DNA from 3 places in the Bradyrhizobium sp. Arg237L genome. Region 3 is predicted to be linked to each of the others. Evidence: riboswitches for the same ligand, from Rfam matches in the RefSeq annotation. Region 3 holds a riboswitch; each other region holds the start of a gene.
The links. A riboswitch is a leader RNA that binds a small molecule or an ion and turns the genes downstream of it on or off. The one in region 3 is predicted to bind cobalamin.
Positions count from the first base shown of each region.

Region 1: another riboswitch for cobalamin. It lies ahead of OZ411_RS20160 (TonB-dependent receptor); the one in region 3 lies ahead of OZ411_RS23100 (TonB-dependent receptor).
Region 2: another riboswitch for cobalamin. It lies ahead of OZ411_RS31740 (ribonucleoside-diphosphate reductase subunit alpha); the one in region 3 lies ahead of OZ411_RS23100 (TonB-dependent receptor).

Region 1 is NZ_JAQMIL010000031.1:53,673-64,248, reverse strand. It holds gene cbiB (adenosylcobinamide-phosphate synthase CbiB) at 1-902, opposite strand, end outside; gene OZ411_RS20170 (ABC transporter substrate-binding protein) at 904-1,785, opposite strand; gene cobD (threonine-phosphate decarboxylase CobD) at 1,795-2,784, shown strand; gene OZ411_RS20160 (TonB-dependent receptor) at 2,816-4,819, opposite strand; cobalamin riboswitch at 4,913-5,116, opposite strand; gene OZ411_RS20155 (hypothetical protein) at 5,476-5,874, shown strand; gene OZ411_RS20150 (GntP family permease) at 5,933-7,378, opposite strand; gene yut (urea transporter) at 7,493-8,509, opposite strand; gene OZ411_RS20140 (urease accessory protein UreD) at 8,572-9,327, opposite strand; gene ureG (urease accessory protein UreG) at 9,519-10,163, opposite strand; gene OZ411_RS20130 (urease accessory protein UreF) at 10,182-10,576, opposite strand, start outside.
Region 2 is NZ_JAQMIL010000066.1:1,595-12,170, forward strand. It holds gene metE (5-methyltetrahydropteroyltriglutamate--homocysteine S-methyltransferase) at 1-1,254, opposite strand, end outside; cobalamin riboswitch at 1,361-1,564, opposite strand; cobalamin riboswitch at 1,697-1,916, shown strand; gene OZ411_RS31740 (ribonucleoside-diphosphate reductase subunit alpha) at 2,032-4,908, shown strand; gene OZ411_RS31745 (ribonucleotide-diphosphate reductase subunit beta) at 4,932-6,059, shown strand; gene OZ411_RS31750 (TetR/AcrR family transcriptional regulator) at 6,239-6,913, shown strand; gene pyk (pyruvate kinase) at 7,040-8,476, opposite strand; gene OZ411_RS31760 (DUF1036 domain-containing protein) at 8,473-9,006, opposite strand; gene OZ411_RS31765 (DUF1244 domain-containing protein) at 9,261-9,563, shown strand; gene OZ411_RS31770 (DUF2312 domain-containing protein) at 9,840-10,109, shown strand; gene OZ411_RS31775 (DUF882 domain-containing protein) at 10,334-10,576, opposite strand, start outside.
Region 3 is NZ_JAQMIL010000039.1:3,071-13,646, forward strand. It holds gene OZ411_RS23075 (porin) at 1-638, shown strand, start outside; gene OZ411_RS23080 (MarR family transcriptional regulator) at 756-1,226, opposite strand; gene OZ411_RS23085 (hypothetical protein) at 1,460-2,887, opposite strand; gene OZ411_RS23090 (LuxR family transcriptional regulator) at 3,115-3,804, shown strand; gene OZ411_RS23095 (autotransporter domain-containing protein) at 3,906-6,683, shown strand; gene OZ411_RS23100 (TonB-dependent receptor) at 6,806-8,956, opposite strand; cobalamin riboswitch at 9,206-9,406, opposite strand; gene OZ411_RS23105 (hypothetical protein) at 9,433-10,251, opposite strand; gene OZ411_RS23110 (CoA-transferase) at 10,248-10,576, opposite strand, start outside.

The DNA of each region.
Region 1 (10,576 bases), on a different contig from region 3:
GCGCGACGGATGTCGGCAGAATCGGCATCCATCCGGGCACCGGCATTGAGGAAGGGGTCATCGACGAGGCGGTCGCCATAACGGCGTGGCCCGGCCAGCGCGAGACCGAGCGCACCTGCCATGGCGCTTTCCGGCCAGCCCGCATTCGGCGACCTGTGCTTTGAAGCGTCGCGCCACACGATCTTGAAGGCCTGCGCCGTGGAGCCGCCTGCGATCGGCGCGACGAGCGCGATCAGGATGGCGGCCAGCCTTGCAGGGGCGAGGTTGAGCAGATCGTCAAGCCGCGCCGCTGCCCAGCCGAAGGATTCGTAGCGGGGACTGCGATGGCCGATCATTGAATCGGCAGTGTTGATGACCTTGTAGACGAACAATCCCGGCAGCCCGAGCAGCGCCAGCCAGAACACCGGCGCGACCACGCCGTCGGAAAAATTCTCCGCGCAGGATTCGATCGCCGCGCGCGAGACGCCGCTGGTGTCTAGCTGTTCCGGATCCCGGCCGACGATCATGGATACCGCGCGCCTTGCCCCGGCAAGTCCACCGTCGGTGAAGGCGGAGACGACCCGGCTGACGTGCTGATAGAGGCTGCGCTGCGCGATCAGGATGGAGGCCACAAGCCCCTGGGCTGCTTGCCCGAGCAGTGTCGATCCCAGCGCGGCTTCCAGCAGCAGGCCTAGGCCTGCGCAGATCGCGACCAGCACGCCGGTGGTTAGGCATCCCGCGGCCTTGCGCTGTGCGGCCGACCATTGCTCGCGGTTCAGCGCGCGATCGAGCATGTTGATGGCCGAGCCCATCAGCGCCACCGGATGCGGAAAGCGGCGCCACAGCAAATCCGGATCGCCGATGAGCCCATCGAATGCGATCGCCAGCACCTCGATCAAGATCGTCTCGCTTCCCGCCAGCATGTCATCGCGCCACGCGGCTTAGTTCGGAGACGAGGCGTTCCAGCGCCTCCGAAAGCATCGGCCCACCGCAGACCGTCAGTTTCTCGGGGATGACCAGGCGTTTCGACGGCGGATAGAAACGTTCAAGCGCCGGATGCAACAGGAAGGCTTCACCTTCGTCCTCCGCGAAGTCGCCGCTGTCAGATACAAGGAGCAAATCGGGTCTCAGCTTGACGATCGCCTCCAGCGACGCAAAACCTCCAAGCTTGTAGCCGAAATCGCTTGCCGCGTTCTTGAGGCCGATCGTGGCCAGCATGGAACTGATCAAGCTGCCACCACCCGAAACCCAGCCGCGCCGCGACAAGGCCAGCACGCGATAGGGGCGCTGCGATACCGCCTCCTTAGCGTGCTGGATTGCCGTGTCGAGCCGCCGTATTTCCGATGCGGCGCGATCCGGCTGGTGGAGGAGTTCACCCATTTGCCGAATCTGGCTCTTCACGTCCTGCAGCGAACGCGCCGCGTCGAATTCGACCACGCGCACGCCCTTGTCCTTCAGCAATTCCCGTGTTGCACGTTTGGTGAACTTGCCGGCAACCACCGCGTCCGGTCGCAATATCAGGACATCTTCGGCTTCGCCTGATAGTCGAGGGTAGGCTGCGGCCTTTTCCGCGTTCCAGGAGCGGGCGCGGTCGCGTGAATAGGGACTGAGGCCGAGAATCTGGCTTGGATCGGCCAGCGCCAGAAGCAGTTGGTCCGTGCAGACATTGATGGAAGCGACGCGTGGTAGATCGGCTGCATGAGCGGCATGTCCTCCGAGCAATGCTGCCAGCAACGCGAACGTTGCGCCGATCGCCGGCCGCAGTAGGCCAACAAGGGTCTCGCGCAGGAGCGCGATTGATGGCATGAAGCGATCATGAAGCACGGCGGTGATCTGACGGAAGCCATTGCGCGCCATGGCGGCGAGCCTGCGGACTGGCTCGACCTGTCGACCGGGATCAATCCCTGGCCGTGGACGACTCGGCATCCCGTTCCAGGCAGTGCATGGACGCGCTTGCCATCGCGGGCCGACGAGCAGGACCTCCTCGCCGCGGCGCGCGAAGCTTTCGGCGTACCCGACGATGCGGATATCGCGGCCGCCACCGGCACCCAGACGCTCATTCAATGGATCCCGTATCTCGCAGGTCCCGGAGCGGTTGCGATCGTCAGTCCGACCTATGGCGAGCATTCGGCGGCGTGGAGCAGCGGAGGCAGGGAGATTCTCGCAGTGAATGATCTCTCCGCGCTGCCTGAACGCGCCATTCACGCGGTCGTCGTCAACCCCAACAATCCGGATGGACGTATCGCCGATGGCGGGGCGTTTCGGCACGTTGCCGAGCGGCTCGACCGCCGCGGAGGCTGGCTGGTTATCGACGAGGCCTTTGCCGATGTCGATCCCGCCATCAGTGCGGCCAGAATGAGCGCCGACCTTCCCATCCTCGTGCTGCGTTCCTTCGGCAAGTTCTATGGGCTCGCGGGGCTTCGCCTTGGCTTCGTGATCGGCCGACGCGACATCGTTGAACGTATCTCGGCGGCGCTGGGTCCATGGCCAGTCTCCGGCCCGGCGCTCCACCTGGGCACGGCCGCCTTGCGGGATCGATCCTGGGCCGACGAGACGCGCGTGAAGCTCGCTCGCCAGTCGAGCAAGCTGGATCATGTCCTTACAGAGGCCGGCCTTCAGCTTGTCGGAGGGACCACGCTCTTTCGCCTTGCCTCCCATCCCGATGCCCCGAACTTGCACACCGAACTGGCACGACGCCACATCTGGTGCCGCAGCTTCGACTGGGCACGCGAATGGCTGCGATTTGGCCTTGCGTCGGACGATGGTCTCGATCGCCTGGCTAGCGCGTTTCGCTCGATCGGATAGCGCATCCCGCGCGCTCATCATCACATCCGTTTCACCAGTGGGCACTGAACCCGGCGTAAGCCGCAGGCCCGGTCGTGCCGTAGTTGTACACTTCCTGATAGTGCTCGTTGAAAATGTTCTCGCCGCGCAAGTACACCTTCCAGGTCTCATCGATCTTGTATTCGGTATAGAGGTCGACGCGGACGTAAGGGTCCAGTGGCTGCGTCTCGTTTGAACCGCTGTAGCGTTTCGACACCGCGAGCACGCGCGGCTCGATCAGCCAATCCTTGATCGGTGTGATCGGGAACGAGAATCTCGCCAGGTTTTCCGGCCGGCGCGCCAGCGTCAGGCCGGTCGAAAGATCCTTGGCCTGCAGATAGGTATAGGCGGCGTTGAATTTCAGGTAGCCCGGCAGGATATCGACGTTGACCCCGAGCTCCAGTCCGTCGGTTTCGGCGCGCGAGACGTTGACGTAGTGCCCGAGCGGATGCGCCGCATCGGTCACAAAGTCGATCAGGTTGCTGAACCGGTTGCCGAAGCCGGTCAGCGAAACCACGACGCGGCCTCCGAACAGGCTTTGGTCGATGCCGGCGTCGCAGCCGAAGCTCTCCTCGGGGCTGAGCGCGGAATTGCCGTAAGTCGGCGCATACAGTTGATAGAGCGTTGGCGCCTTGGCGCCTGTCCCGGCGCTCGCATGCAGCTTGGTGCCGGTCTCCGCGATCGTGTACGCCGCGGTGGCTCGCCATGTCTCGAACCGTGCGACGTCAACGACGTCGTCAACCCGGCCGCCCATCGTGATGTTGAGCCGCTCGCCGATCGGCAGTTGCCACAGTGCGAAGACTGAATTCGTGTCCTGTGTCCCGGCGAGCTGTGGCGTCGGCGCGCCGGGAATCGGCAGCAGGTTGGTGGTGGAGGTGCTCGCCGTTTCATGCTGGACGCGCGATCCGATGATGAGCGATCCGAGCGGGCCGACCTTCAGGTTGCCCTGATATTCCAGGCCTGTGCTGTCGCCGACGAAATTGGAGAGGATGGAGGTCGTGTTCTGCGGCAGCTTGTTGGTCTTGTAGGTGACGTCGTCGAACGAGCGATCGATGTGCGTTTCAAACGCGCTCACGCTATGGGTGAGGATGCCACCGAACGTGTCGAATGAGGCGCGTCCCCAGACCTGCTCGAGAAGGCGCGTCGCGCTCGACGGCGTGTCCGGGAACGTTCCGCTGGCTTGGTCGTAGGCGGACCGCGTGAACGAGGCCAGCATGCCCGTCTCCAGGCGCACGCCTTCGCCGGCGTCGTAGCCGACGCGTGCTGAGCCGCCGACGCGGTCGAAGCCGTCGCGCTCGAGGGGACCATACTTGGCTTCGAGCGCGGGGATGCGATAGCCGTAGCGTGAAAAGCCGTTGCTGTGCTGCCCGTTTCCCGTGAATGCGTAGGACCACGGCCCCGAGGTTCCGGTCAGCGATGCGCTGCTGCTCGCCGTGCCGTAGCTTCCTCCCTCGGTGCTGACGTCGAGCTGTGCCGGACCGGAGCCCTTCTTGGTGATGATGTTGACGACGCCGCCCATCGCGTCCGATCCGTAGAGTGCGCTCTGCGGGCCTTTCAGCACCTCGATCCGCTCGATCGCGCTCGGGGCGAACATCGCGAAATCGAAATCGCCACTGGCGGCGGTCGGATCGTTGACCCTGATGCCATCGATCATGACCAGCGTCTGACCGGTATTCGCGCCGCGCAAGCGCACATTGGTCGTTGCGCCTGGCCCGCCGCTTTCGGTGATATCGAGCCCGGGCACCGTCCGCAGCGCGTCGACGAGCGAGGTCGGATTGCTGGTCGCGAGCACTTCGTGCGTGACCACGCTAACCGAGCTTCCGGTACGGCTCGCCGGCTCCAGCGTACGGTCGGGGGTGACAACGACTTCGGGAGTTGCCGGAGCGGCTTCGGTACTGGGCGCTGGGCGCGCAGGACCAGTCGTTGAAGACCTTTGCCTGTTCCTCGTGGGAGGTTTGGACCGGACCTCCGGATTGATGACAACAGCAGGAAGCTGTTCGGGACCCGATTGGGCCATCGCGCCAGTGTGACTGCATGCGACAACGGCCGCACACCCGGCAAGAAAACGCCGCAAGCTCATAAATGCCCTTCCGCCGACCCACCGTCGAACGAGTTGATACTCGTCAACGGCCGGTCTCCTGGCTCGCGGTCGTCTCGCGATCCGCCTTCCCAAACCTGCCCGGCAGGTCCAGTGGCATCCGGATCGCGAAAAATATCCGCTTACAGTTGCGGGGGCAGCCGCGGCATTGGGGAAGATTCCCGCACCGCGTTCCCGTTTCACCCTACAAAGGGCACCGATGACGTGCGCAAAGAAGCACAAGGCGGAGCAAAACTCAAATCGATAACGATCAGAACCCAACAGCATTTTTCCAGATCGCTGATAGCGGCGACCTGAATGACGAACACAGAAAGTTGCTGACAGGCGAAAGGACGGCAGATGGCCAATCCTGCAGCCTTATGCGAGCATGACATGTCACCCACACGCGGCGCTAGACCTGGATGATTCTGCTGACGTGAGCATCGACAGATTCAACGGAGGAACAGGAAATGTCGCTCCCATGCAAACTCGAACGCAGCCTCCTCAGCCACGACGAATACGAGACGATCCGCCTCACGCATCATCCCGCCATCTATGACGTCGAGCCGACCGATCTTGCGGACATGCGATCCCGCTTGCGCAAGATGCGCGATAAGGAGCGAACGCTCGGCCGACAAAAGCGGCGAGAGACGCGCGGAAAAGGTCAGGCTCGCGGCGCGAACTTCCCTGGAACCGCCGAGCGCCCTTCGCAACGCAAGCAGGTCTTTGCCGCAGCACTGAAGCGGGTAAACGGCGAGCTCAGGCGTCTTCACAACCTGGCAGCTCGGACCGCCAATGTCGAAGCGGCTCGAAAGGCTCTCGCGCTGCGAGCCGCGAGCTTTGTTCCCTATCCCTCCGCCGGATCCACCGCCAATGAAGGCAAGGTGCCGCGCTTGAGCACGCGCCGAAGAAAGATCGTCACAGGCGCGCGAATCGGACGAGTGTCGCAGGCGACGAAAGTCGCTCAGGCAATCCGCGATGCGCGAGGTGCATGAGCCTGCGCTGATCGGCCCGGGCCAGCTCGATCGGCCAAGTTAGCGGTAATCTCAGCCGTCAAAACGATCCAAAAACCGAACCCAGTATCAAGACGGCAACAAGTGCGATAATGCAACTGACGATCACGGTCATCACCATGTCGAGATAGCTTTCACGGTGAGTCAGACCACTGATTTGCAATAGCAGCAACACCGTGCCGTTGTGGGGGAGGGCGTCGAGAGTGCCCGCGCTCATCGTTGTTATGCGATGCATCAATTCGGTATCGATGTGATGCTCCGTGCCAAGACGCAAGAAGTCGTCGCCAAATGCATTGAGCACAATTGCCATACCGCCAGAAGCAGTACCGGTCAGCCCCGCCAGCACATTCATAGAGACAGCCAATGAGACCAGCGGTCCTCCGGAAATCGAGAATACCGCATCGCGAACCGTCGCAAATGCCGGCAACGCGGCAACCACTGCGCCGAATCCGACAAGACTAGCGATCATCAACATCGGCAAGGCTGCAGAATTCGCCCCGGCGTCGAGACTTTCGCGCAAGGATGGCAAACGTCGGAGGTTGATGAGAAGGACCGTCAAGTTTGCCGCCGCGAGAGCCACGACAACTGACCAGACGCCGGACACGGCCCCGATCGTAGTACCGCCCCACTCGGGCTCGGACAGGAACGAAAAATCGAGGCGCGGGAATACGACAAGCGACATCAAGAAATTCGTGAGGATAACGACGATGAGGGGCAGTACGGCCAGGGCGAAGGGAGGCACATTCTCGGCCTGCTTGCCGTGCGGCAACTCGGCCGGGTCGAAGTCGGCCGCCGGCGCCGCTTGCTCGCGAACCATCTCGTCAACGACAGGAGTGGTATCCGCCTCGCCTCCGTAACCTTCGCCAGCCTTGCGCGCGGCAGCCTCGGCCCGGCCGAGCCACCACATGCCGAAGGCGAAGATGATAGCGGATGCGATGATACTCAGCCCGGGGGCGGCGAAGGTGGTGGTGCCGAAGTACGGCATCGGAATGGCGTTGTTGACCGAGGGGGTTCCCGGCATCACTGACATGGTGAACGTGAATGCACCGAGGCCGACGGTTGCCGGCAACAAGCGGCGCGGGATGTTCGCGGCCCGGAACATCTCGTGAGCCATGGGCGCCAGCACAAAAAATGCGACGAACACACTCACGCCGCCGTAGGTCACAATAGCCGAGGCGATCACCACCGCGAGCATCGCGCGGCTGGCTCCCAACTTGTTGGTCAAATACTGCGCGATGGAGCTGATCGAACCGCTGTCGCCCATAAGCTTTCCGAACAACCCGCCTAGCAGAAACATGGGGAACCACTGCGCGACGAACCGCGCCGCTCCGGCCATGAACGTCTGCGTCCAGTGCGCGAGCAGCGGTTCGCCCGAGAATACGGCCGCGATGAGCGCCGCCAGCGGAGAGACCAGCAGAACACTCACTCCACGGTACGCGAGCCACATGAGCAGGGCTAAACCAAGCAATATCCCAATGAGTCCCATGGCTCAGGCCTCCCTCAGCAACGACTTGAGATCTGCGATTCGATGACGTTGGTGCTTGTCCGCGCGCACTGCCAAACTCCGGTCGCCCATGCAGGCTCTCCCAAAAGTGCTGATCTAGGTTGTACGCGCTTTCACGACATCGCCAGCGCCAGCCGCAGTCGGCTCGAAGCATTGGCGCGGAAGAAGGAAGATCCATGTGACGAGCACAAAAGGCGCGGTCAGCGCGGGGATGGCGAACGGCGTCAACGCAACGTTCAGCGCCGCTTGTGCGATGACGGTGAACAGCGTGCCCAGCATGGCGTAGATCGCGACTCGCCAGCTCGGTCGGTAGAACACGGTACCCAGCGCGATCGCGGTCAGTACCGGGCTGAAGCCGAGAAGCCCGCCAGTGATCAGGTCGCTTTCAGCGCCGAAAAGATGGGCCACCAGGACTGCCAGTATCGCGCCGGCGAGAGCGAACGCGGCGGCAGTCAATGAGTTCACGGCCAGGCCAGCGAGCAGCAGCAGGGCCGCCACAGCACTCGCCTTCAGGAAGACCTGTGAGATGCTTTGAAGCACGCCCTGGAAGAGGTCGATGAGCTTGAGCGGGCTGGCCTCATAGGGTTGAAAGGCGGTGATGACGTTGCCGGACGGCAGCGCAGTCCCCACGAGACCGGAAAAACCATACGTAGCCAACAAGAGGAGCCACGTCGTCAGCACGAATGGAAATGTGAGGCTGGATACACCCCAGGGCTTGACGGCGTTGGCAGTCCCGAGCATCACGATGACCGAAACCGACGCTCCCAGCACCACATACACCCACATGAGCGCGCTCGGCGATAAAAATGTCGCCAACGCGAGTCCGACAAGGACGGCGTTGTATCCATAGAGCCCGGAATAGAGCGGCTCGTTATCGACGTGAAGCCATTGCGCCGTTAGGTTTGCCACGACGACCGCGACGATCCCCGCAATTGCCACTCGGGGTACGCCGGCCGCGTATGAACCCCAGGCGATCGCGGCCAGAAAGAGAATCCCGGTCAGCGGGTTGTTCTGAAACATAACTTGTCCGATGCTGCGCAAATTGATGTCCAAGAACCGCAATGCACCTGACGATGCGGAGAGGTGTTCCCACTTTGCCAAGATCGTTTCCATTGCAGCCTCCTTGAACGTGTCGGCACCGGCTGTTGGAGATCATCTGTTGGCGCCGTCGATCCCTATCGCCATAGATAAGGCGGAGGTAGCGCTGCGCCGATGACCTCCTTGCGTACCAGTCCCCAGAACTCCCGTACTTTGGCTTTCACCTGCGCGGTTTCACGGCCCAGCACCTTGAAGATCAGGCCGGCATCATTGGGCAGATGACAGGCGCCGAACGCCACGCCTTCCGCGAGGCTCACATCGGCTTCCGCACGCTCGTGGATGCGTTCTGCCTTGTCCTTGGGTGCGCACAGGATCACGTTGGCGAACACATCAAAGGAGTTCATCACGCCAGTCTGCCGCATCAGATATCGGCGCGGCTCGATCACCAGCTTCTCTGCGAACAAGGGGCGACCATCGGGCCGCGTGGCCGACGTTGATATCGACAATACGGTTGCTCCGAAGCACCCGTCCGGACGATGGTGCTTGCGGCCGGGTTGAATGATTTCCGAAAACAGCAGTGTGGCCGACGGCGCCACGCAGATCTGTGTGTCGCTGAGAAACCGCGAGTGCCGGTGCGGGATCACGGGATCCGGAAGAAACTCCAGGTATGCGTCATCGGCAAGCGTGATAGTCTGGCTCTGCGCCGCATAGTTGGCGTCCATCGCGTGAATCTTGGTTGCCGATTGCGAGGTGAGGTGTGCCTGTGCGCGCGGACCAAGGGTGATATCAAGAGCGAGCCTGTCTCCCTGCAGCACGCAGCCCGTGGTGGTGATTAGGAACACGCAGGCCATATCAGGCATCTCTTCATCGCAATGCAGCGCGCGCTGCACCATGTACGGCGCGTGCCGCTGCAAGTTCGCCAGGATCGTTTGGCCGGAGCGGTGCTCGAAGCCGAGACGTAGGAGACCTGTCTTGCCGACACTGCCACTCCTCATCTGCGGCGGTTCATCCTGGAACGGAGCGAATTCCGGCATCGATGCGCCGAGCGCTTCGGCGCGGGCCCAGGGAGGGAAGGCCGCCGGTATCATGCTGGCCGCCGTGCCCGCGGATTGATATCGAACAGAAACTCTCGTTCGATCAGCGCAACCAACTCCGGAATGCCTTCCCCCGTCTTGCAGTTCGTGAACAGGAACGGCTTTCTGCCGCGCATCATCTGTGAGTCCTGTTTCATCACCTCAAGGCTGGCCCCGACATAGGGTGCAAGATCGGTCTTGTTGATGACCAGGATGTCGGAATACGTGATCCCGGGTCCGTTCTTGCGCGGGATCTTGTCGCCCGCGGCGACGTCGATCACATATATGAAATAGTCCACCAACGCCGGCGAGAAGGTCAGCGTCAGATTATCACCTCCGCTTTCGATCAGCACGACGTCGCTATCCGGAAAGCGCCGTTCCATATCCTCGACCGCGGCGAGGTTCATGCTTGGGTCTTCGCGCACCGCGGTATGAGGGCAGGCACCGGTCTCCACGCCGAGGATGCGTTCCTGGAGCAGAACGCCCTTGAGGGTACGCTGAACGTGCTTGGCGTCTTCGGTCGTCACCACATCATTGGTAATGATGAGCACCTTGATGCCGAGATCCAGCAAGCGCGGTGTAATGGCTTCCACGATCGCGGTCTTGCCTGACCCGACCGGGCCTCCAATGCCGATGCGCGTGATATTCTTCGACATTCCAAGCTCCATTCAACGTCAGTTCATGAACAGGCGCACATGCGCTCTGGTGTGGACGGCGGCCAGAATTTCCGTCAAAGGCGCAAAGCCTGCCATGTCCGACAGTCGCGCCGCCGCGGCGGTCGCGTACATCTCGTCTAATTGCCCGGTGAGCTCGTAGAGAATTTTCTGCGTCTCGATGTGGCTGACCTTCATCAGTCGCAAGGCCGCGCCGAGGATCGTTGTGGCAACGCCATACTGGTGCACGACAAACGCTTGGTAGGCAGGTAGATTCTGTACGGCGAAATTAATCGCCAATGCGATGGGATAACACCCGGGAGTAACGGACGTCGCTATGCATTCACGCCATCTGTAAAGCAGCGGCGCACCCACCACCTCGACCCCCATCTCCGTGAACTTCTTGCCCATGCGAA
Region 2 (10,576 bases), on a different contig from region 3:
GAGACGCTGGGCAACCTTCGCATCGTGAATCCGCGGCGAGATCTTGCGCGCGGCCGCGGCGGCATCGGATGCTCGGATCGCTTCGGACGCATGGGCCCGGCCACTTCCAAGAGCTGCGCCGAGGGCGGCAAGTTCTTCGAGCTTCTGCGCCGAGAATGAGAGCCAGGTCTTCACCTCGGGATCGAGCTTCGTCTCCAGCGCGAGATCGATTGGCACATGAAGCAGCGAGCACGATGGCGCGATCTGGACGCGTTCCTTGCCGAGCTTTGCGACAACGAGCTTGAGCTGATCGAGGATCCGGCTCAGATCCGCGCGCCAGACATTCCGGCCGTCGATCACGCCGAGCGACAGCACGCGCTGCTTCGGAACATCCATGAGATCGCCGAGCTGTTCAGGCGCGCGCACGAGATCGAGATGCAGGCCGGCGACCGGAAGGTCAAACGCGACCGCACGATTGCCGCCGAGCCCGCCGAAGTAGGTCGCCAGCATGATCCTGATGTCCGGCACTGCTTTGGCGATTCCGGAATAGGCGCGCCGTAGGGCTTGCTGAGCGGCGGCGTCCAGATCAGTTGCGAGACAGGGCTCGTCGATCTGCACCCATTCCGCGCCGCGGGCAGCGAGCTCGCGCAACACTTCGATGTAGACCGGCAAGAGCCGGTCGAGCAGCGACAGCGTGTCGAAATGCGCGTCCTTGGACTTGGCCAGTTTCAGGAACGTGACCGGGCCGATCAGCACGGGGCGCGTCTGATAACCCAGTGCCTTCGCCTCCTCATACTCTTCGATCGGCTTGCGCGAGGCGAGCGCAAAATACTGGTTCTTGCGAAGCTCCGGCACTATGTAATGATAGTTGGTGTCGAACCATTTCGTCATTTCGAGCGCCGCCACGCCGTGCGTGTGATGGCCATGTCCGCAGGCCTCGTCATGCGCGTCGGCCTTGGTGCCGCGTGCCATCGCGAAATAGGTCGCAAGCGGCACTGCGCCGCCGGTCCAGCCATAGGTTTCCGGGATCGCGCCGACCATCGCGCAGGTGTCGAGCACCTGATCGTAGAACGAAAAATCGTTCGACGGGATCACGGTGATACCGAGCTTCTTCTGCCGCGCCCAATTGGTCGCACGGAGCCCGATGCCGGTTTCGATCAGCGTCTTTTCGTCCGATGCGCCGGACCAAAAGCGTTCCAGCGCGAATTTCAGTTCACGGCGCGGACCGATCCGCGGCGTTCCGAGAGATGCAACAGCAAGTGAAGTGGAAGACATTGGCTTAACCCCATGAGTTGGGGGCAAAGGCCGTAGTGACACGTCTGGATTCCCTGCGCGAGGTGTGCACGGAATCGCAACCGCACCACCGGGACACCCCGCCCGAGGACGTGTATGTTGTCGAGGCAGGTCTCCTGGCTCGCGGGTCGTTGCTGCGGTCCGGCCTTCCCGAAGCTTTGCAGGCTTCAGTGGCAATTGTGGACCGCGGCTCGCCGCTTACAGTTGCGGGGGCAGCTCCGGCTTCACACCGGCTTCCCTCTTAGCTCCGGAAAAAAGATCTCTCCGAAGAACCACGACGCGTTCACTTACCGGCAAGATCGCGCGAACGTCAACTCGGATGACATCACGTGCGCGTGGCGCCGGTTGTTCACAGCATCGACGGCATGGGCCGAAATTTCTGCGCTTCGCCCATACGTCCCATTGACACCATTCCCCAAATCGCACCAGATGTAGCTGTCACGGTCCATCATGACGCAAGGAATGGTGGCTAAGAGGGAAGCCAGTGATCGCGCATTTATCGCGAGAATCCGGCGCTGCCCCCGCAACTGTAAGCAGTGAGTTGCTCCCGACTTTAGACGTCACTGATGCGGCATCGCATTGGGAAGACGGGGAGTAACGCCGACCTGCGAGCCAGGAGACCTGCCGCGACAGCAAAAGAACGTCCACGGGCGGGGTGTCCCGGCGGTCGCTTGCAGGCTCATGTCGGTGCGCCGCCGGCATCATCACGCAGCGTCGCCTCCGGCATCCGGCCCCAACAAACATCACGGGGTCTGCAAGATGTCACTCTCTCTCGATCGCGAAGCAGCAGTCGCGCCTCTCATCCACCTGCGCCCCGAAGCGATCGCGGCGCCGGAAGCGCGGCTGCCGATGCAGGTGATCCGCCGCAACGGCACGGTGTCGCAATTCGATGCCGGCAAGATCTCGGTGGCAATGACCAAGGCCTTCCTCGCGGTCGAGGGTCATACGGCGGCAGCGTCGCGCCGCGTGCACGAGGCGGTCGAGGAATTGACCGCGGAAGTCGTCGGCGCGCTGTCGCGCCGGATGAGCGAGGGCCGCACCTTTCATATCGAAGACATCCAGGACCAGGTCGAATTGGCGCTGATGCGCAGCGGCCATCACAAGGTGGCGCGGGCCTACGTGCTTTATCGCGAGGAGCGGGCGCGGCAGCGCGCCGAGCAGCAGGCCGCGAAATCTGTGAAGGCACCGAGCGGGCCGATCATCCATGTGACGCTCGCGGATGGCACCAAAGTGCCGCTCGACCATGCGCGGCTGGCGATGATCGTCGGCGAAGCCTGCGCCGGGCTCGACGGCGTCGACGCCGCGCCTGTGGTGGCAGAAATCCAGCGCAATCTGTATGACGGCATCAGCCAGGATGAACTCGCGCTCGCCAGCGTGATGGCGGCGCGCACGCTGGTTGAGCAGGAGCCGAATTACGCCTATGTCAGCGCGCGCCTGCTGCTCGACAAGCTCCGCACCGAAGTGCTGTCCTTCGTGCAGGGCACACCAACCACTGCGTCGCAGGCGGACATGGCCGTGCGTTATGGCGAATACTTCCCGGTCTATATCAAGGCCGGCATCCGCGCCGAATTGCTCGACCCCGAGCTCGCCCGCTTCGACCTGAACAAGCTCGCCGCGGCGCTGAAGCCGGAGCGCGATCTCGCGTTCCAGTTCCTCGGCTTGCAGACGCTTTATGATCGCTATTTCCTGCATGTCCGCGGCGACCGGATCGAATTGCCGCAGGCCTTCTTCATGCGTGTCGCCATGGGTCTGGCATTGCGCGAGATCGACCGCGAGGCACGCGCGATCGAGTTCTACAATCTCCTGTCCTCCTTCGACTTCATGGCGTCGACGCCGACGCTGTTCAATTCCGGCACGCTGCGGCCGCAACTGTCGTCCTGCTTTCTCACCACTGTTCCTGATGATCTCGACGGCATCTTCAAGTCGATCAAGGACAACGCGCTGCTTGCCAAATATTCCGGCGGCCTCGGTAATGACTGGACCCGCGTGCGTGGGCTTGGCGCGCACATCAAGGGCACCAATGGCGAGAGCCAGGGCGTGGTGCCGTTCCTTAAAGTTGCCAACGACACCGCGATCGCCGTCAACCAGGGTGGAAAACGCAAAGGCGCGGTCTGCGCCTATCTCGAGACCTGGCACATCGATGTCGAGGAGTTTCTCGACCTGCGCAAGAACACGGGCGACGATCGCCGCCGCACCCATGACATGAACACTGCGAACTGGGTGCCCGATCTCTTCATGCAGCGCGTCGAGGCCGATGGCGCATGGACGCTGTTCTCGCCGGACGAGACGCCCGATCTGCATGATCTCTACGGCAAGGCTTTTGCCGAGCGCTACGCGTCCTACGAAGACAAGGCCGCGCGCGGCGAGATGCGCGTATCCAAGAAGATCCGCGCGGTCGATCTATGGCGCAAGATGCTGACCATGCTATTCGAAACCGGGCATCCCTGGATCACCTTCAAGGACCCCTGCAATTTGCGTTCGCCGCAGCGCCACGTCGGCGTGATCCATTCCTCCAATCTCTGCACCGAGATCACGCTCAACACTTCGGACGAGGAGACCGCGGTCTGCAATCTCGGTTCGATCAACCTGCTCAACCATATCGGCGAGCGCGGGCTCGACTCGGTCAGGCTGAAGCGGACGGTCGCGACGGCGATGCGGATGCTCGACAATGTCATCGACATCAATTTCTACACCATCCCCGAGGCACGGCGCTCCAACCTGCGGCACCGGCCGGTCGGCCTCGGGTTGATGGGATTTCAGGATGCGCTGCATGTGCTTCGTATCCCGCTTGCGTCCGAGGCGGCGGTCACCTTCGCCGACACCAGCATGGAGGCGATCGCCTATCACGCGATCTCGGCTTCCGTCGATCTCGCCGCCGAGCGCGGCCGTTATCCGTCGTTCGAGGGATCGCTGTGGAGCCAGGGCATCCTGCCGATCGATTCGATCGAGCTGCTTGCCGAAGCGCGCGGTGAAGTCGCGATGGACCGCTCGCGCACGCTGGACTGGGAGGGCTTGCGCGAGCGCGTCAAGACGGTCGGCATGCGCAATTCCAACGTGATGGCGATCGCGCCGACGGCAACCATCTCCAACATCTGCGGCGTGGCGCAGTCGATCGAGCCCGCCTACCAGAATCTCTATGTCAAATCCAACATGTCCGGCGACTTCACGGTCGTGAACGCCTTCCTGGTCCGCGATCTCAAGGCGCGCGGGCTGTGGGACGAGGTGATGGTCAGCGACCTCAAATATTTCGATGGCAGTCTCGGTGCGATCGACCGCATCCCCGATGATGTCAAGGCGCTCTACGCGACCGCGTTCGAGATCGACAGCGCCTGGCTGATCGAGGCGGCGGCGCGGCGGCAAAAGTGGATCGACCAGTCGCAGTCGCTCAACCTCTATATCGCCAACCCCTCCGGCAAGAAGCTCGATGCGCTGTATCGCGTGGCCTGGCAGCGCGGCCTGAAGACGACCTATTACCTGCGCTCGCGCAGCGCCACCCATGTCGAGAAGTCGACGCTGAAGGGCACCGACGGCAAGCTCAACGCCGTTACAGTTGCCCCGGCGATGTCCACCGCCCCGGACTTGTCCGGCGCCATCGCGTGCTCGATCGACAATCCCGAATGCGAAGCCTGCCAGTGAGCAGCGGAATAAGGAACAACACCATGCTCGACTGGTCAGAGCCCGCCGCGCCCGCGCGCTACGCGGCCATCCCCGTCATGAACGTCACCGCAGCCGGCAACCAGACCGGCCTCGGCGCCATCGATCGCCATGGCGGCCGTGTCTCGGTCGACGACAAGCGGATGATCAACTGCCGCGCCGACGTCAATCAGTTGCTGCCGCTGAAATACAAATGGGCGTGGGAGAAATATCTTGCCGCCTGCAACAACCACTGGATGCCAACGGAAGTCTCGATGCAGGCCGACATCGCGCTGTGGAAATCGCGCGACGGCCTGACTGAGGACGAGCGCCGCGCGATCAAGCGCAATCTCGGCTTCTTCGCGGCGTCCGAAAGCCTCGTCGCGAACAACATCGTGCTCGCGATCTATCGCCATCTGACCAATCCGGAATGCCGGCAATATCTGTTGCGGCAGGCCTTCGAGGAGGCCGTGCACACCCACACCTTCCAGTACATCGTCGAGAGCCTGGGGCTCGATGAAGGCGAGCTGTTCAACATGTACCGCGAGGTGCCCTCGATCACGGACAAGGCGGCGTGGGCGCTGAAGCATACACAGCATCTGGACGATCCCGATTTCAGGACCGGGACGCCGGAAGCCGACCAGGCGTTCCTGCGCGACCTCGTCGCCTTCTACGTCATCTTCGAAGGCATGTGGTTCTACACCGGCTTCGCGCAGATCCTCTCGCTCGGCCGGCGCAACAAAATGGTCGGGATCGCCGAGCAGTATCAGTACATCCTGCGCGATGAATCCATCCACCTGAACTTCGGCATCGATGTCATCAACCAGATCCGAATCGAGAATCCGCATCTTTGGACGAAGGCGTTCCAGGAGGAGATTCGCGAGATGGTGCGGACGGCGGCCGAGCTCGAAGCAGCCTATGGGCGGGACACCATGCCGCGCGGCTTTCTCGGATTGAACGCGGCACTCTGCGAAACCTACATGCACTTCATCGCCAATCGCCGTTGCGCCCAACTCGGGCTCGCGCCGGTATTCGATGAAGCCGACAATCCCTTTCCCTGGATGTCGGAGGCGATGGACCTGAAGAAAGAGAAGAATTTCTTCGAGACCCGCGTGATCGAATACCAGAACGGCGGCGCGTTAAGCTGGGAGTAACCAAGGTCCGGCGGTGGGACCCCTTCTTTTTGTGCATTCCAGACGGCACAAATCCGTCTTGCCAGACGCCATGAATAGGTGTTCATCTTTTGTAGCGATCCGCGCTCGATCGCCCAAAATAGTGAAGTCTCGTTCGGCCGATCCCGAGCCGGCGAGAGCCTGGGGACGGGAACCGCGCCATGGTCTATCGGCGAACCCATCAAGTGGTAAAGCGGCTGGCCGCCCGGCGCAGCGCCATTCTGGCGGCGGCGCGCGAAGCGGCGGCGGATGGCGGCATGGCCGCGGTGCAGATCGCGCCCGTCGCGGTCCGCGCCCATGTCGCGGCGGGAACCGTCTACCGTTATTTCCCGTCCAAGGCCGACCTGATCTCCGAGCTGATCGCCGAGGTTTCGCGCGACGAACTCGCCGCGATTCGCCGGGCGGCCGATGCCGCGCCGGGGCCGTCCTCGGCGCTGGCCGCCGCGGTCACCACGGTTGCCGTCCATGTGTTGTCGCAGCGTAAGCTCGCCTGGGGCATCCTGGCCGAGCCTGTCGATGTCGATGTCACCGCCTCGCGGCTTGCCAGCCGGCGCGAGATCGCCGGCGAAATCGCCACTCGAATCGATGCCGCGGTACGCGCCGGCCACCTGCCGGCGCAGGACACCGCGCTCGCCGCCACCGCGCTGCTCGGCGCGCTGCATGAGTCGCTGGTCGGCCCGCTCGCGCCCGACAATCTCGACGATCCCGCCAAGCTGCGCGACGCCGTGCAAACGGTGACGCTGCTCGCATTGCGCGCCGTCGGCGTCATGGACGCCCGCGCCCGCGGCCTCGTGGTGCAGGCCACCACGCCCGCGAAGGCGCTGGTGGGGGCGTAGGCGCCAAGAGCGAAGTAGGGTGGGCAAAGCGAAGCGTGCCCACCATCTGTCGACAGTTGCGTTCCGGAATGGTGGGCACGCTGCGCTTTGCCCACCCTACGAGGTTATGCGCCGTACGAACGCCCGTCACTTCTCCGTGTCGCTTTGGGGCGCGACGGAGGCGATTCGGACCATGTTGGTGGTGCCGGGGATGCCGAGGGGGACGCCGGCGACGATGATCACGCGCTGGCCTGCGCGGGCAAAGCCATCCCTGAACGCGATGGAGTTGGCGCGGTCGACCATGTCGTCCTGGTCGCGCGCGTCCTCGGCGACGACACAATGCACGCCCCACACGACCGAGAGCTTGCGGCCCGTCGCCAGGTTCGGCGTGATCGCAACGACCGGCACCTTGGGCCGTTCGCGCGCGACGCGGATTGCGGTCGAGCCTGACGAGGTCCAGCAGATGATCGCCGAGAGGTCGAGCGTCTCGGCGATCTGGCGCGCGGCATCCGCGATCGCATCGCCCACCGTCTGCTCCGGCTCGGCGCGCTGCGCGGTGAGCACGCCGCGATAGGTCGGGTCGCGTTCCACTTCCTCGCCGATGCGGTTCATGGTGGTGACCGCTTCCACCGGATATTTGCCGGCAGCCGATTCCGCCGAGAGCATGATCGCGTCCGCGCCCTCATAGACGGCGGTGGCGACGTCAGAGACCTCGGCGCGGGTCGGCACCGGCGCCTGGATCATCGATTCCAGCATCTGGGTCGCGACCACCACCGGCTTGCCGGCGCGGCGCGCCATCCGCGTCATCTGCTTCTGCAGGCTCGGCACGCGCTCCAGCGGCAGCTCGACGCCGAGATCACCGCGCGCGACCATCAGCGCATCGGATGCCTCGATGATGTCGGCCAGCCGGTCGATCGCCTGCGGCTTCTCGATCTTCGCCATTACTGCGGCGCGGCCGCGGATCATCTTCTTGGCCTCGTGGACGTCCTCGGCGCGCTGCACGAAGGACAGTGCGATCCAGTCGATGCCCGTCGTCAGCGCGGCCTCGAGATCGGCGCGGTCCTTCGGCGTCATCGCCGACACCGGCAGGTCGGTGTCGGGGAGGCTGACGCCCTTGCGGTCCGACATCTTGCCGCCGATCACCACGCGCGTCACCGCGCGGTCGGGCGAGGTCTCTTCCGCAATCAGCCGCACCTTGCCGTCATCGAGCAATAGCGCGTGGCCGGGCCGCAGTGCCGCCAGGATCTCCGGATGCGGGAGGTTGACGCGGGTGCTGTCGCCCGGCGTCTTGTCGGAATCGAGCACGAAGCTCTGGCCGTTGTTGAGCTGCACTGAGCCCTCGGCAAAGGCGCCGAGCCGGAGCTTGGGCCCCTGCAGGTCGACCAGGATGCCGATCGGCCGGCCGTAGCTGGACTCGACATTGCGGATGGTCTTCACAAGGTCCCGCATCTTGTCATGCGGGGTGTGGCTCATGTTGATGCGAAAGAGGTCGGCGCCGGCCTCGAACAGCTTGCGGATCATTGCGCTGTCGGAGGAGGCGGGACCCAAGGTCGCGAGGATCTTGATCCGACGTAGTCTTCTCATTGCTTGCTTCCGGGCGGTGCGGCTGGAGGTAGACCAGACGCGCCTGGAGGCGTTCCGCCCGGTGGATTGGGCAGGCCTGGCACTGGGGGAGTCCCCGGTGCGACCCCGCCCGGCATTCCCGGCACCTTCTGCGCCGGCTGCTCGTTGGCTTCCGTCAGTTGTACGGTCCACGCCCGTTGCTCCCCGGTATCGACCTCGAAGAAGCCAGTGCGGTCATAGCCGCGCGCCAGGCAATTCTCGGTGCCGCGAATGGTGAACTCCTTGTCGCGCGAGCACATGAAGGCCTGGCCCGACCATTCGCCGCCGCGGTCATAGTCCAGCGCGTAGATGTAATAATAGCGCGCGACCAGATTGCCCCGCAGCAAGGTCTCGCAGGAGCGCGAGGAGATGTTCCACCAACCCTCGGTGGTCCAGCCCTCCGCGTCCTTGTAGCCGAGCGCGATGCCGACCCGGCTGGCGGTATTGTTGCAGAGCCGGAAATCGGCCGCCGCGGGGCTGGTCCACAGGCACGCCGCCACAAGCGCCAGCATGGGCAGAAGACCGGCAAGCAGACGAGGGGGGAGGGGAAGGGAATCCAGTACGATCATGAGGCGAAGCTACACCGAATCATTGACGATTTCGCGTGGCTCGGTGGCGCCTGTCAACGGAAGGCAGGCGGACTTCTGCCATCGAAAACCGCCGATCCCACCCGATTTCATGCTGTTTTGCGCAGCGATGTGGCAAAATCTGTGACGAATCCCACCTGATATCAATATGCTGGGAATCACAAACCGGGATGACGGCCATGACCATTGACGACAGGACCAGGACCGAGCTGGAAGCCGCCGTGTTCCGGCGCCTGGTGCAGCATCTGCAGGACCGCACCGACGTCCAGAATATCGACCTGATGAACCTCGCCGGATTCTGCCGGAATTGCCTCTCCAACTGGATGAAGGAAGAGGCCGACGCCAAGGGTATCGCGATCAGCAAGGATGAGAGCCGCGAGGCCGTCTACGGCATGCCCTATGAAGAGTGGAAGGCAAAATACCAGGGCACGGCGACGCCGGAGCAACTGGCCACGATGAAGAAGGCGCATCCCGGGCATTGAGGCGAGGCCTGTAGCCCGGATGGAGAGCAGCGCAATCCGGGGTCTTTGCCGCGCGCACACCAAGATTCCCGGATTACGCTGCGCTCCATCCGGGCTACGGGCCTGTACCGGGAATCACGGACTTCTCCCGCATCTCTTGTGGGCGCGCTGTGGATGAGCGCGACGTTTCCTTGACGGGAGGCGTCCCAAACTTGAGGGTCATTTCCGACACGCGATGCGTGAGGAGCGCATACCGCTCAGGACGCCTCAACACCAGTTCCATTTCAGGAGTACCCGATGGCCACCTCCGCTGCCGTCAAAGAAGAACCCGCGACCCGATTCGCAAAAGACCAGCTCAAGGCCATCATCGAACGCATCGAGCGGCTGGAAGAAGAGAAAAAGGCGATCTCGGACGACATCCGCGACGTCTATGCCGAGAGCAAGGGCAACGGATACGACGTCAAAGCCCTGCGCACGATCGTGCGCCTGCGCAAGCAGGATCCGAACGAGCGCCAGGAACAGGAGACGATCATCGAGACCTACATGCAAGCGCTGGGGATGATCTGAGGCGCTAGCCGGATAACGACACCCCTGTCGTCCCGGGCAAGCGAAGCGCGACCCGAGACACCGCCGTCATTGCGAGGAGCAACGCGACGAAGCAATCCATGTCTCCGCAAGTGGTGGCATGGATTGCTTCGCTTCGCTCGCAATGACGGAAAGGATTCCGTTTCGATGTCAGACAGCGGCGGATTCCCGTTTTCGCGGGACGACACTGAATTTGGGGAGGCGAATCAGCGCAGCGCGGCGGTGCGGACGACGAAGGAGGTCGTCGGAAGCGTTGCGGTGGCGGAGCCGGTGAAGCTGTCGCAGCTCATGCCCATCATCGGATCGTTTGAGAAGGTCATGTTGATCCCGGCCTGCGGCTTGACGAAATGGGCGCGCATCATGGTCATGTCGGTATCGCCGAGCACGGTGGTCAGCATGGCGTTGCTCGCGCTCGGCGCCAGCATCACCACGCGCATCCAGAGATCGTT
Region 3 (10,576 bases):
TGGCTGCGTTGCAGATCAAGAACATCCCGACCGGTCCCGGCGACGACTTCAAGATCGATGCCACCTTTGCCAAGGGTAACACCAAGCAGGTGATCTCGACGTCGTCGACATCGCCTAACCCGTTCTCGATGTTCGGTAGCGGTAATTTCGGTTCCTTCGGGAGCATCGGCTTCGGGGCGGTGACGGACGGAGTATATGCACCGGCTGGCTTGGCGGGTCCGTTGTTTGGTGCTGATGGGAAAATCCATCTGACGACAGCATGGGGCGTCCGTGGTGCGTTCAACCACAACTGGGATCCCTACTGGTCGAGCAGCTTGTTCGGCAGCTACTCCAGCGTGAGCTACGATAACACGGCAAAATTCTTCGTCTGCTCCACCTTCACTGCTGCCCGCCTCACAGCGACCAGTGCCGACTTCAGCTGTAACCCCGACTTCAACGTCTCGCAGCTCGGTACGATCACCCGCTGGACCCCGGTCAAGAACCTGACGTTCTCGGGCGAATTCATGTGGTTCCACCTCGACCAGAAGTTCACTGGCTCTGCTATCCTTACCCCGTCGGCGCCGATGCCGACCGCTCGGTACGACTTCAAGGACCAGGATACGTTCAGCTTGAACGTTCGCGTTCAGCGCAACTTCTGATCCTCGTTTCACACGAAACTTAATCAAGCCCCCCGGCAAGCGATTGCCGGGGGTTCTGTTTGCGCGACAGGGCTTCAGTATGCGGTGCAGTGAGGACGTGGCCTCGGATAGACTGCGCTACGAAGGCAGCGGGGCCTTTTCGGCCGCGGCCTTTTCAAGCTGATGGTTCAAACTGGCGAGCCTGTCGATCACCCTGTCGAGTTCAGGGCGCCCAAACTCAGCCAGAACTAGCTCATGCAGCGCATCTTGTTCAGACGACAGCATCGCCAGATGCGAGTAGGCCGCTTCTGTCAAAGAGAGAGTTGCTAGCTGAGTGTTCGAGGAGGGGGACTCACGTTGAAGCAGACCCGCTCTCTCCAACAGATTCAATTGCCTCACGACAAAAGATGTATTCACCTGCAGTGTCTTCGCTATGGCCTCGACGGATACACCATCGCGTCCGTCTAACTCGGCCAAGGCAACAATAATGATCCACTGAGCATCGGTTATGCCCAGATGCTGCGCCCAGTAGTGGCGAATGGCCTCCAGACGACTGACCATTGCGGTGACTTCCGAAATGAACCTGCGGCTCGCTTCGTAGTTTCTCATGGAAACCTGCCGACGTGAAATCTCCGCGTGTGGAGATACTGATCTCGCGCTCAGGTTTTGTAAAGGAGATTCGGCTTGCCTGCTGCGGCCTTTGTCTTGCGCTCTTACAAGGAAGCTCGCGGCTCCTCGACCTGATTAATTGCTTAAGTAACTCTGTAGAAAGCCTCGCGAGAGAAACTGCGGAGGCTCGTGCACGTCAGTGAAAATGGATTATCCAGCAAACATTATTTTGCTCAGTCTGAACTTGCGAACCCCACTCGGTCCACGAGCTGACGATATCGCGCTGTCCCCTGCATCGCCTTGAATGCAGGATCGATAAGGATACCAAGAATATCCTGTTCCTGCCGCCTGATCGATTCCTCGAGATACTGGAGGGCCAAATCAATGTCGCCGAGGAGTGCAGCGCTCACCGCGAGCTTGTAGACGGGTTCACTGCCGAGGGCGTATTGGCGTTTCTGTTCGGCGAGCATCGCTTCCAGGAGACCTCGTTCACCGCCGCTGCGTAGGCCATTTTCAGCGGCGGTCGCGATTGCAATGCGCGCGTTGTTCTTGGTCATCTCGGCAGCCGTCCGATACTCACGCAAGAAGTCCTGGTAGCGCTGCTGACTGAGATAGATCGTCGCGAGATATTCGGGAGGCGCGCGAAGGTTCGGTTCGGCATCTGCAAGCTGCCGCAGGATCGTGACGGCGTCAGTGGACCGGCCTGCGTGAAACAGAATGAGCGCCTTGTTGGCCGAGATCACGCGGGATTCTGGATTGATCTCCTGCGCCTTGGTGATTTCCCGCAAGGGAATGTCGAACCTGCCGCTGTGCATCAGTGTCAGCGCATACCAGTGACGCGTTTGAGCGGAGGAGGGATCAAGCGCGATCGCTCGCTCGAAAAGCTCCTGCGACTGGGTGAAATTCCTTGACCAGTAAAACTCTGTGAACGCGAGCGACGCATATGCGTCAGCCAGATCAGGGTCCAGTGCGATGGCCCGTTCGGCCGCAGCCTTGGCACGGGGGTAGGCTTCGTCCGCAGGCATGAGCGTGAATTGGCTGATCGTATTATAGGCGTCCGCAAGCTTCGCATAGGCAACGGCATAGTGCGGGTCGCGGATCGTGGCCTCAGTGAAGTACTGAATTGCGCGCGTGAGGCCGTTCGATTGACGGGTGCCGAGATGGTAGACGCCTGTCAAATAAAGGTCCCGCGCTTCAGGCGAGGGTTCGTAGGGAGGCTTGCCGGAGTGAACGAGATCGATCTGGCGGGACGGCTTCAGGGACCGCTGGTCAAGCACGCCGAGAGCGGCAAACCCGAGTGCCGCAAATGACAAAACGATGACCGCCGCAAGTCGCCAGCGGGACGATATGGCCGTGAAGAAGAGACGCGGAGTTCTTTGATCTGGTTCAGCGCGTGAGGCAGGTGCCGTTGTTGCCTCAACGGCCAAATCTGCGGAAGGAGCTGCCGCAGACGCTTCGGTCCGGCGATCCCGAACATCTCCCGCCAGCCAGCGCTCGAGTTCTTCCTGGTAGGCGAAGACCAGGTTGCGCTCGCCTCCCGGAATGCGGTGAACGGGAAGCCCGCGCAGGCGCTCCCAGCGCCTGACCGTGCGCTCATCCCGATTGAAGAACGACGCAATCTCCTTCCAGCTTTCCAGCCGCCGTTTCTGCCCCTCCGCCACGCTGCTGTCCTGTTTTGCCCGCTTCTGCCCGCATACGCCCCACTGCGCATTCTGTCCCGAAAGCTATAGGTCGCAACGATTTAAGAGATTGATCCTGCCTCAGATTGTCCCGCATGCGTTCCGGGGTCAACGGCTCGGTCTCGTGGAAGAGGCTCACCGCCTCGTCGGCTGAGGCTGGGCATTTTTTGACCGACAAACAAGATTCACAACCTGGGGGGTGGGAGTTCGTGGATGCCATAGAGGCGTGCCACCAGGTTTCCACTCTCGCTCGTCTTTTCGCCCGCTCAGTCGCCGCCTACGGCTACTCGGCCTCGGCCTGCGGCGCCTTTCGTCCGATCGGGGGCGATGCAAAGCCCGAATTCTACTTCTGCAATTGGCCGGAGACGTGGACTGCGCTCTACACGCAGCGCAATCTCGCGCCCCACGACTTCACCATCACGGAGGTCCGGCGGCAATCCAGTCCTTACACCTGGCTGACGGCAAAAGCCGCGCGGCGGCTCTCTGCCAAGGAAGAAGCATTCTGGAAGGAAGTGACCGAGATGGGCTGGGCGGATGGATTGTCGATCCCAATCCACGGTCCGGGCGGACAACTCGCTTTCGTGACCATGACCGGCGGCGAGCGAACGGCAACACCTGTCCAGCGTGCGCATTTGCGATGCCTCGCAATTCTCACTCATGAGCGTGCGCGGAAATTGTGTGGCTTCGAGCGCGAGCAAGGGCCGCGTGACCTGCTGACCCCTCGTGAACTGGAATGTTTGCGCAAGGTGGGGGCGGGCAAGTCCGACCGCGCCATCGGCGAAGACCTCGGCATCGCGCGCACGACCGTCAAATATTACCTCGACCGCGCGCGCCAGAAACTTGGCGCGCGAACCCGCGCGCAAGCATTCGCGCAGCTCGCATTGTGGGGCGAAACATGAGTGGGATTTCTCGATGTCCCCCTCCAGTTGGCGGGGATACGGCTGGGAACGCTGCCGCTAAACATGGCGCTGGACAGGAATCGTCAGGTTGGGGATGGGGCGTGACGGATCGTTGGAATGCCGTGCGGACGGCGGCAGTGGCATGTGCAGCCGTTATCGGCTCGCAGTTTGCGCATGATGTTGCAAGTAATCGCGTCCTCGCCGCTGATGTCGAAATCACGGCCAACACACCGAGCGTAGATCTCGATACGTTCTCCGGAACGACAGCGCATATCGCCAATGGCGTCACGGTCGGCAGCGGCGGAACGGCCATATCGGCAACCCTGCAGCCGTGGTCGCTGACAAATGACGGTACGGTGTCCGGATCCAACACGATCGGGCTCAAGCAGGGCGGGACCATCACCAACAATGCTGGGAAGACAATCTCGGGGACTTTGACCGCGATTACCTTCGGCTATTTCGATTCCGTTGCCCATCTGCCCTCCGGTGGCGCGGGAGCGCTGAACAATTACGGGACGATCACTGGTGGTGGAGGGGAGGGCGTGACCATGTGGATGGGGGGGACGGTCAACAATTACTTCGGCGGCACGATCAAGACGGAGACCGGCCTCAATGCGGTCTCGATCGGGCAAGGAACATCACGCACACTCTTCAATAGCGGTACGATCAGTGCCACACGCACGAGCGGTTACAGCACCGGCGTGCTGATTCAGGGCGGCCCTTCGGCTTTCACAAATACCGGCACCGGCGTCATCCACGGCGATTTTAACGGCGTTTATGCGAGTGCCAGCGCTGCGTTCACGTCCTTTAGCAATGCGGGCACGATAAGGTCGTCGCGCGGATCCGCTGCCGAAATCTGGGGCGGCGGTACGGTCGTCAACAGCGGCACTATCGAAAACCTGGGAAGCGGCTCGGCGGCGGATTCGAACGGTATTCTGATTCGAAATAACGCTGCGGCCGAGGTGACCAACAGCGGCACCATCACGGGCGGGGTCAATGCTATCAACTTCGCGCTTGCTGGCGGCAGCCCCGCCGGCGCGACGCATACCTTGCGCTTGCAGACGGGCTCCGCGCTCAACGGCAATGTCGTGGGCGGCAGCGGCGCCGACAATCTGATCCTGGAAGGGACCGGCACCGAAAACATCGCGAGGTTTCAAAATTTCGAAACGCTGGCAATGAGCGGCGTCGACTGGACGCTGAGCGGCTCGGGCACGTTCTCCACGAGCACGACCGCGCAAGCGGGCATGCTTCGAGTGAACGGGCAGCTCAATAGCCCTGTCGTCAACGTGCAAAGCGGCGGCGCGCTCACGGGCAACGGAAAGGTTGTCGGCAACGTCACGAATGCCAGTGGCGGCAACGTGCGGGTTGACAGCGGCACGCTGGCATTCGACGGCAATTACATCCATCAGATGGGCGCGTTCTTCACCGTTGGCGTCACCCCTTCGAGCAGTGGCGCGCTCCAGATTACGGGGGCCGGCCATACCGCCACCCTCGACGGCGGCACCGTGCGCGTCTTTGCGAGCCCCGGCAACTATGCTCCGAATACGCAATACACGATCCTGACTACGACCGGCGGCCGCACCGGCGCCTTCAGCGGAGCCAGCTCGAATTTCGCGTTTCTTGATCCGTCGCTCGCCTACGACGCTAACAACGTGTACCTCACGCTGGTGCGCAATAGCGTCGATTTCGCCGGCATCGGCAGCACGCCGAACCAGATCTCGGCGGGACGCGGGCTTGAACTCCTCGGCATGAACAATCCGATGGTCGGCGCAGCGCTTCTGCTGACGCCGGACCAGGCGCGCGCCGCGTTCGACAGCGTGTCGGGCGAAGTCTATCCCAGCCTGCATTCGCTAATGGTGGACGAGAGTGCGCTGTTGCGCGACGCCATTCTTGGCCGGCAGCGGCAGGACACCGTGCAAGAGCCAGCCGGACAACAATCGATCGCGCTGGCGGGTGAGGACGATGCCGCGGTGTCTTATGCAAAGAAAGCGCGCAACGCCAAGGCCGGCCCCCAATGGCCGGTCAAAGCCCAGCCTCCTGTCATCGCGCCGGTCTATTCCACATGGGTTCAGGGCTACGGCAACTGGACGCGGCTGAACGGCGACGGCAATGCCGCGACGCTTCGTTCGGCCACCGGCGGCGCCGTCGGCGGTGTCGATGTTACGCTCGATCACATCTGGCGATTTGGCGTTGCAACTGGCGGCGGGAGGACGGACGCGCGTGTCGATGCTCGCCTCTCATCCGGCACGATCGACACATTCCACATCGCAGCTTATGGCGGTGGCCAGATCGGCGACATCGTGCTCCGCACGGGGGCCGCCTACTCGCATCACGGCATTTCGACGACACGAATGGTCGCTTTCCTCGGCTTCGGCGACATCGCCAAGGCGAACTACAGCGCCGGCACGGCCCAGATCTTTGGCGAAGCTGCACATCGCCTGCAGACCGGCTGGATGACCACCGAGGCCTTCGCGGATCTCGCTTATGTCCGCATCCGCAGCGACGGCTTCAGAGAAACCGGGGGACCGGCGGCTCTGACCGTGGCCGCCAACGACACCTCGGCAACGTTCACGACCCTCGGTCTTCGTGCGCAGGCTCCGATCCCTGCACCAGGGCCCTGGCTGACCACGGCTCGCGGCGCGCTCGGATGGCAGCATGCCTATGATAGCGTGACGTCTGCCGCATCGATGTCGTTCGCCGCCAGCCCCACGCCATTCGCCATCACCAGCGTTCCCATAGCGAGAGATGCCTTGCTTGTGGAGGCGGGTCTCGACACGTTGATGCGGCAAGACATGAGCCTGGCCCTGCTCTACACTGGCCGGATCGCCACTGATGCCAGTTTGCACGCCGTCAAAGTCAACGTCGCCATCAAGTTCTGAGAAATTGTTGACGATGCCCGAGACGAACCACATCGCAAACAGCAAACAGGTCGCGATGCCGACCCAGCGATGGGTGATGTAAAGCCACCGCCGTCCTCGCCGGATTATGGCGCGACGCATGATCAAAACTTCACGTTGATGGACACTTCTGCCGTGCGCGGCATGCCGAGCAGCCATTGCCCGGAAGGCGCGGACGTGGCGTAGACGGTGTCGAAGAGATTGTAGATACGAAGCGCGACCGCTGTTTGCTCGTCAGGCTTCCAGCGTAGTCCGCTGTTGACCACGGTGTAGGCGGGCCGAAGCTGGGTATTGGCGTTGTCGGAAAAGGTTTGCCCCACGATCTGCACACCGCCATAGACGGACCAGTCCGGCGCGAAATCCCAGGTCACCCAGACGTTCGATACCTGCTGCGGCACGTTGAGAGGAACGTTGCCGGCGTAGCTGACGAGTTTGCCGCCTACCACCTGGCTGAAGTTGTCGTACCTGGCCTGCAGCACCGCGAGATTGGCATCGACACGCCAGCCATCGTCTAGCGCTAGTCCGATCGACGCTTCGATCCCGCGCGAGGATTGCTGGCCGACTTGCAACGCTAGGCCGGCGGGATTGTTGGGATCTGGGACCAGCAGGTTGTTCTTGACGATTTGGTAACCTGCCAGCGTCCATTCACCACGACCGCCCCAGAACGATTGCTTGATTCCGATCTCGCTTTGCTTGCCCGTGGCAAGCTGGAAGCTTTTCGGCGTGGCCGACAGCGAGATGAGATTGGTGACGGGATCGACGGCTGTCGCATACTGTCCGTAAAATGCGAGGTTCGAGACCGGGGTGTAGACCACTCCGGTTCGCCAGCTCGTACCCGACAGCGAGATATCGAAATTATTCGTTGGTGTCCTGTAATCGGTGCGGTCGACATCCGGTCGGTCGAACCTGATGCCGCTGACAACGGAGAGCTGATCGGTTAGCGACAGCCGGTCCTCGGCAAACAATGCGTATTGATTGACGATCGCATTGTAGCCGGGCGTGGTTCGCGTCGTCGTGACCGCAAACGACCCCATGTCGCCAGCATAGGGGCTAACCGAAGACGCGCCGCCATAGGGCGAATTGTTGGTGTGGGTAAAATCCACCCGGTTGACGTCGAAACCCGCAACGAACTCGTTGGCGAAGCCCAGCAGATGGCCACGAAACGTTGCGTCCATCCGGTTGCCGACCTGAGCCTGGTCGTGGAAGATCTCGATGTAGCTGGTTCGGTTGATCAACTGTGTCGTAGGATTCCAACTATAATTCTCGACATCACGCCAGTGCCGACGGCTGGTCAGGTAGTAGAGTGTGTTCTGGACCTTGACTCCGTCCGCCGCGTCCCACTCGGTCTTGAACTGGCTCCAGTTATCCTGATAGCGGATCGCGCTGTCGAGCACGTTGTAGTTCTTGAACCGCAACGCGTCGTCGATTGCGCCGTTGATCAGCGGTGTGCCGAAATAGCGCGAGGGGCTTCGATTGCCGTAGTCGTTCGAGAGTGTGAAAGCGAGGTTTTCGGCGGCCTGGACCCGCACTGCGGCGGAGAGGGCAACATTCGATGTCTCGTCGCGGTCAACCCAACCGTTCGACATGTTGCCGACGGCATTGACGCGATAGGATACGTTCGGATTGATCGGGCCGCCGCTATCCACCGCAATGCGTCGCGTCGTATTGGTATCGAGCGACATCTCGGCATCGTTGTAGGGCGTCGTGACCGGTTTTTTGGGGATCACATTGATGATCCCGCCAATCGCGCCTTCCCCGTACAGAACGGAGGCTGGCCCGCGCATGATCTCGATGCGATCCGCCGACCACGTATCGAATGGAAAGGTCACGGTTCCGGCACCAACATAGAGGCGAGTGCCGTCATAAAGCGTCATCACCGAATTGCTTCCGGTGAAGCCGCGTGTGCTGAACGAGAGGCCGCCATTACCGGGGGCCGGGCTTGCGGTAAAGCCCACTGCGTTCTGGGTGACCGCGTCCGTGACACTATGCTGGCCGCGTTCTGCGATGGTCTGCGAGGTGATCGTTTCGACGCTGGCGGGCGTTTGCAGTGGAGTGAGGTTGAGGCGGCTGCCACTCGCGTTCTGCTTGTTCAGGCTCAGCGTCGGCGATGGCGTGTCGGATGTTGCGATCGAGGGCGCGGCACTGCGTGCCGCTGCGCTCCGGCTCGACTGAGATCGCGCAGGTCGCGCTGCGGAAGTTGAACGCTGATGATTGAGACGCTTTGCCGCAGGCTTTTGCGGCTGGGTAACGCTCACCGGAGGTAAGACATGGGGCGGATCGGGCTGCTGGGCCTTCGCCGAACAAGACTCGAGCAGCAGAACCGGGAGGAAATATCTGAAAGCGAGCCGGGCAGCATCACGCTGCCTTGGGATAGTAACGATAGAGAGCACGAGCAGGCCTCGGTATGACGTCAGTGGCACGTCACAGCGAACGAGGTCTCGCTCGAACGTGCCTATGGCACGCTGGGCGAAAGCAATGTCTGTACTCCCCGACCGACATTTTCGCGTGTGACCACGGCTGACGGCAGGTCTCCTGGCTTGCGGGTCCTAACCTTTCGTCGCCTTCCCAGGACCGAGGCTCCCAGTGGCGTATGACGAAAGATTCGCCGCTTACAGTTGCGGGGGCAGCCGTGGCTTAGGGGAGAAGTCCCGCACCACGTTCCCTTTTGATCCCCGTCGAGGGGAACCGTCACTCGTGATCTACGGGGGTGTCTGAGCCGAAGTCAATCCTGTCATTGGGCCGGCATCAGGACACCGCGCGGATCCACGTCGCGGCGGAGGATGTGCAACTCTTCTGCTGTCGGCGCCTCGGTTTCGGGAATCGATGAAAGGTCGCCGAGGTCGAATCCGGTGGCGTCCCGCAGCTCCTGCCGGCTGACACCGCAGTGGATCGAGCGGACCTTCATGTGCCCGGCCTCGCGGTCGAAGTCGAAAAGACATTTGGGGGTGACGACCATGCAGGGGCCGCCCCAATCAAGGCTGAGCTTCCTGCGCCCGTCGAGCCCTCCCGGGTAGCCGACGCCGGAGACGTAATCGACCTTCTCGACGAAGTTGCGCCGGTCATGGTGTGGCATCATCACATATTCGCGGCGGAACAGCGTCATGTGCTCGGGCTGCAGGATGGGGCCGACGAGGCGAACCTTGGGCCGGTCGTGCGGGCCGACGCAAACACTGTTGATGTTGCCGACGCGGTCCACCTGCACTGCACTGCTGAATCCGAAGCTTACATCGCCGCGTTTGAGCACGAACTGGCCCGGATAGTCGACCATCTGGGACTCGCACGGCAGGTCGCGCAGCATCGCGCTGTGCTCCGAGTCGGGCAGCCGGTCGATCTCGCTGAAGTCCGGGTTATGGTAGCAGCCGGCGAGCAGGATGGTCAGGTTCGGCGCATGCATGCGCTTGGCGAGCTCCATGGCCGCAAGCGGGATGCCGGTCCCGAACAGGGCCGCCGCGGCGCCCGTGAGGAGACCCGTGAAGCCGACCTCGCGATCGGCAAAGCTATGCGCCAGTGCGACGGCGAGCGTTTCGTTGAGGGTGGCGGGCGCGGTCATGCAAGGCTTCCGAGATCGGTGAGACGGGAAAGTTGGGCGGCGCCGAGCTTGTCCAGATAAGCGAAATGGTCTGCCGGCTGGCGGACCCAATCATCAAGGTAGGCGGCGAAGGTGCCGTTGCTTGCAGAGGCCGCCACATAGGCATCGAGGTGGGTATCGTCAGCCAGATATCGCCCCAGCGTAGGCGTCGGATGCGCGCCCCATGGGACCTCCACCACGGCGCTGATCCGATAGGAGGGCAGCTCGACGAAACGGGCGTGCCGCTTGATGAAGGATTTTGCTACGATCTTTTCCGCCGTCACGATGACATGCTCGCAAGAGCGGG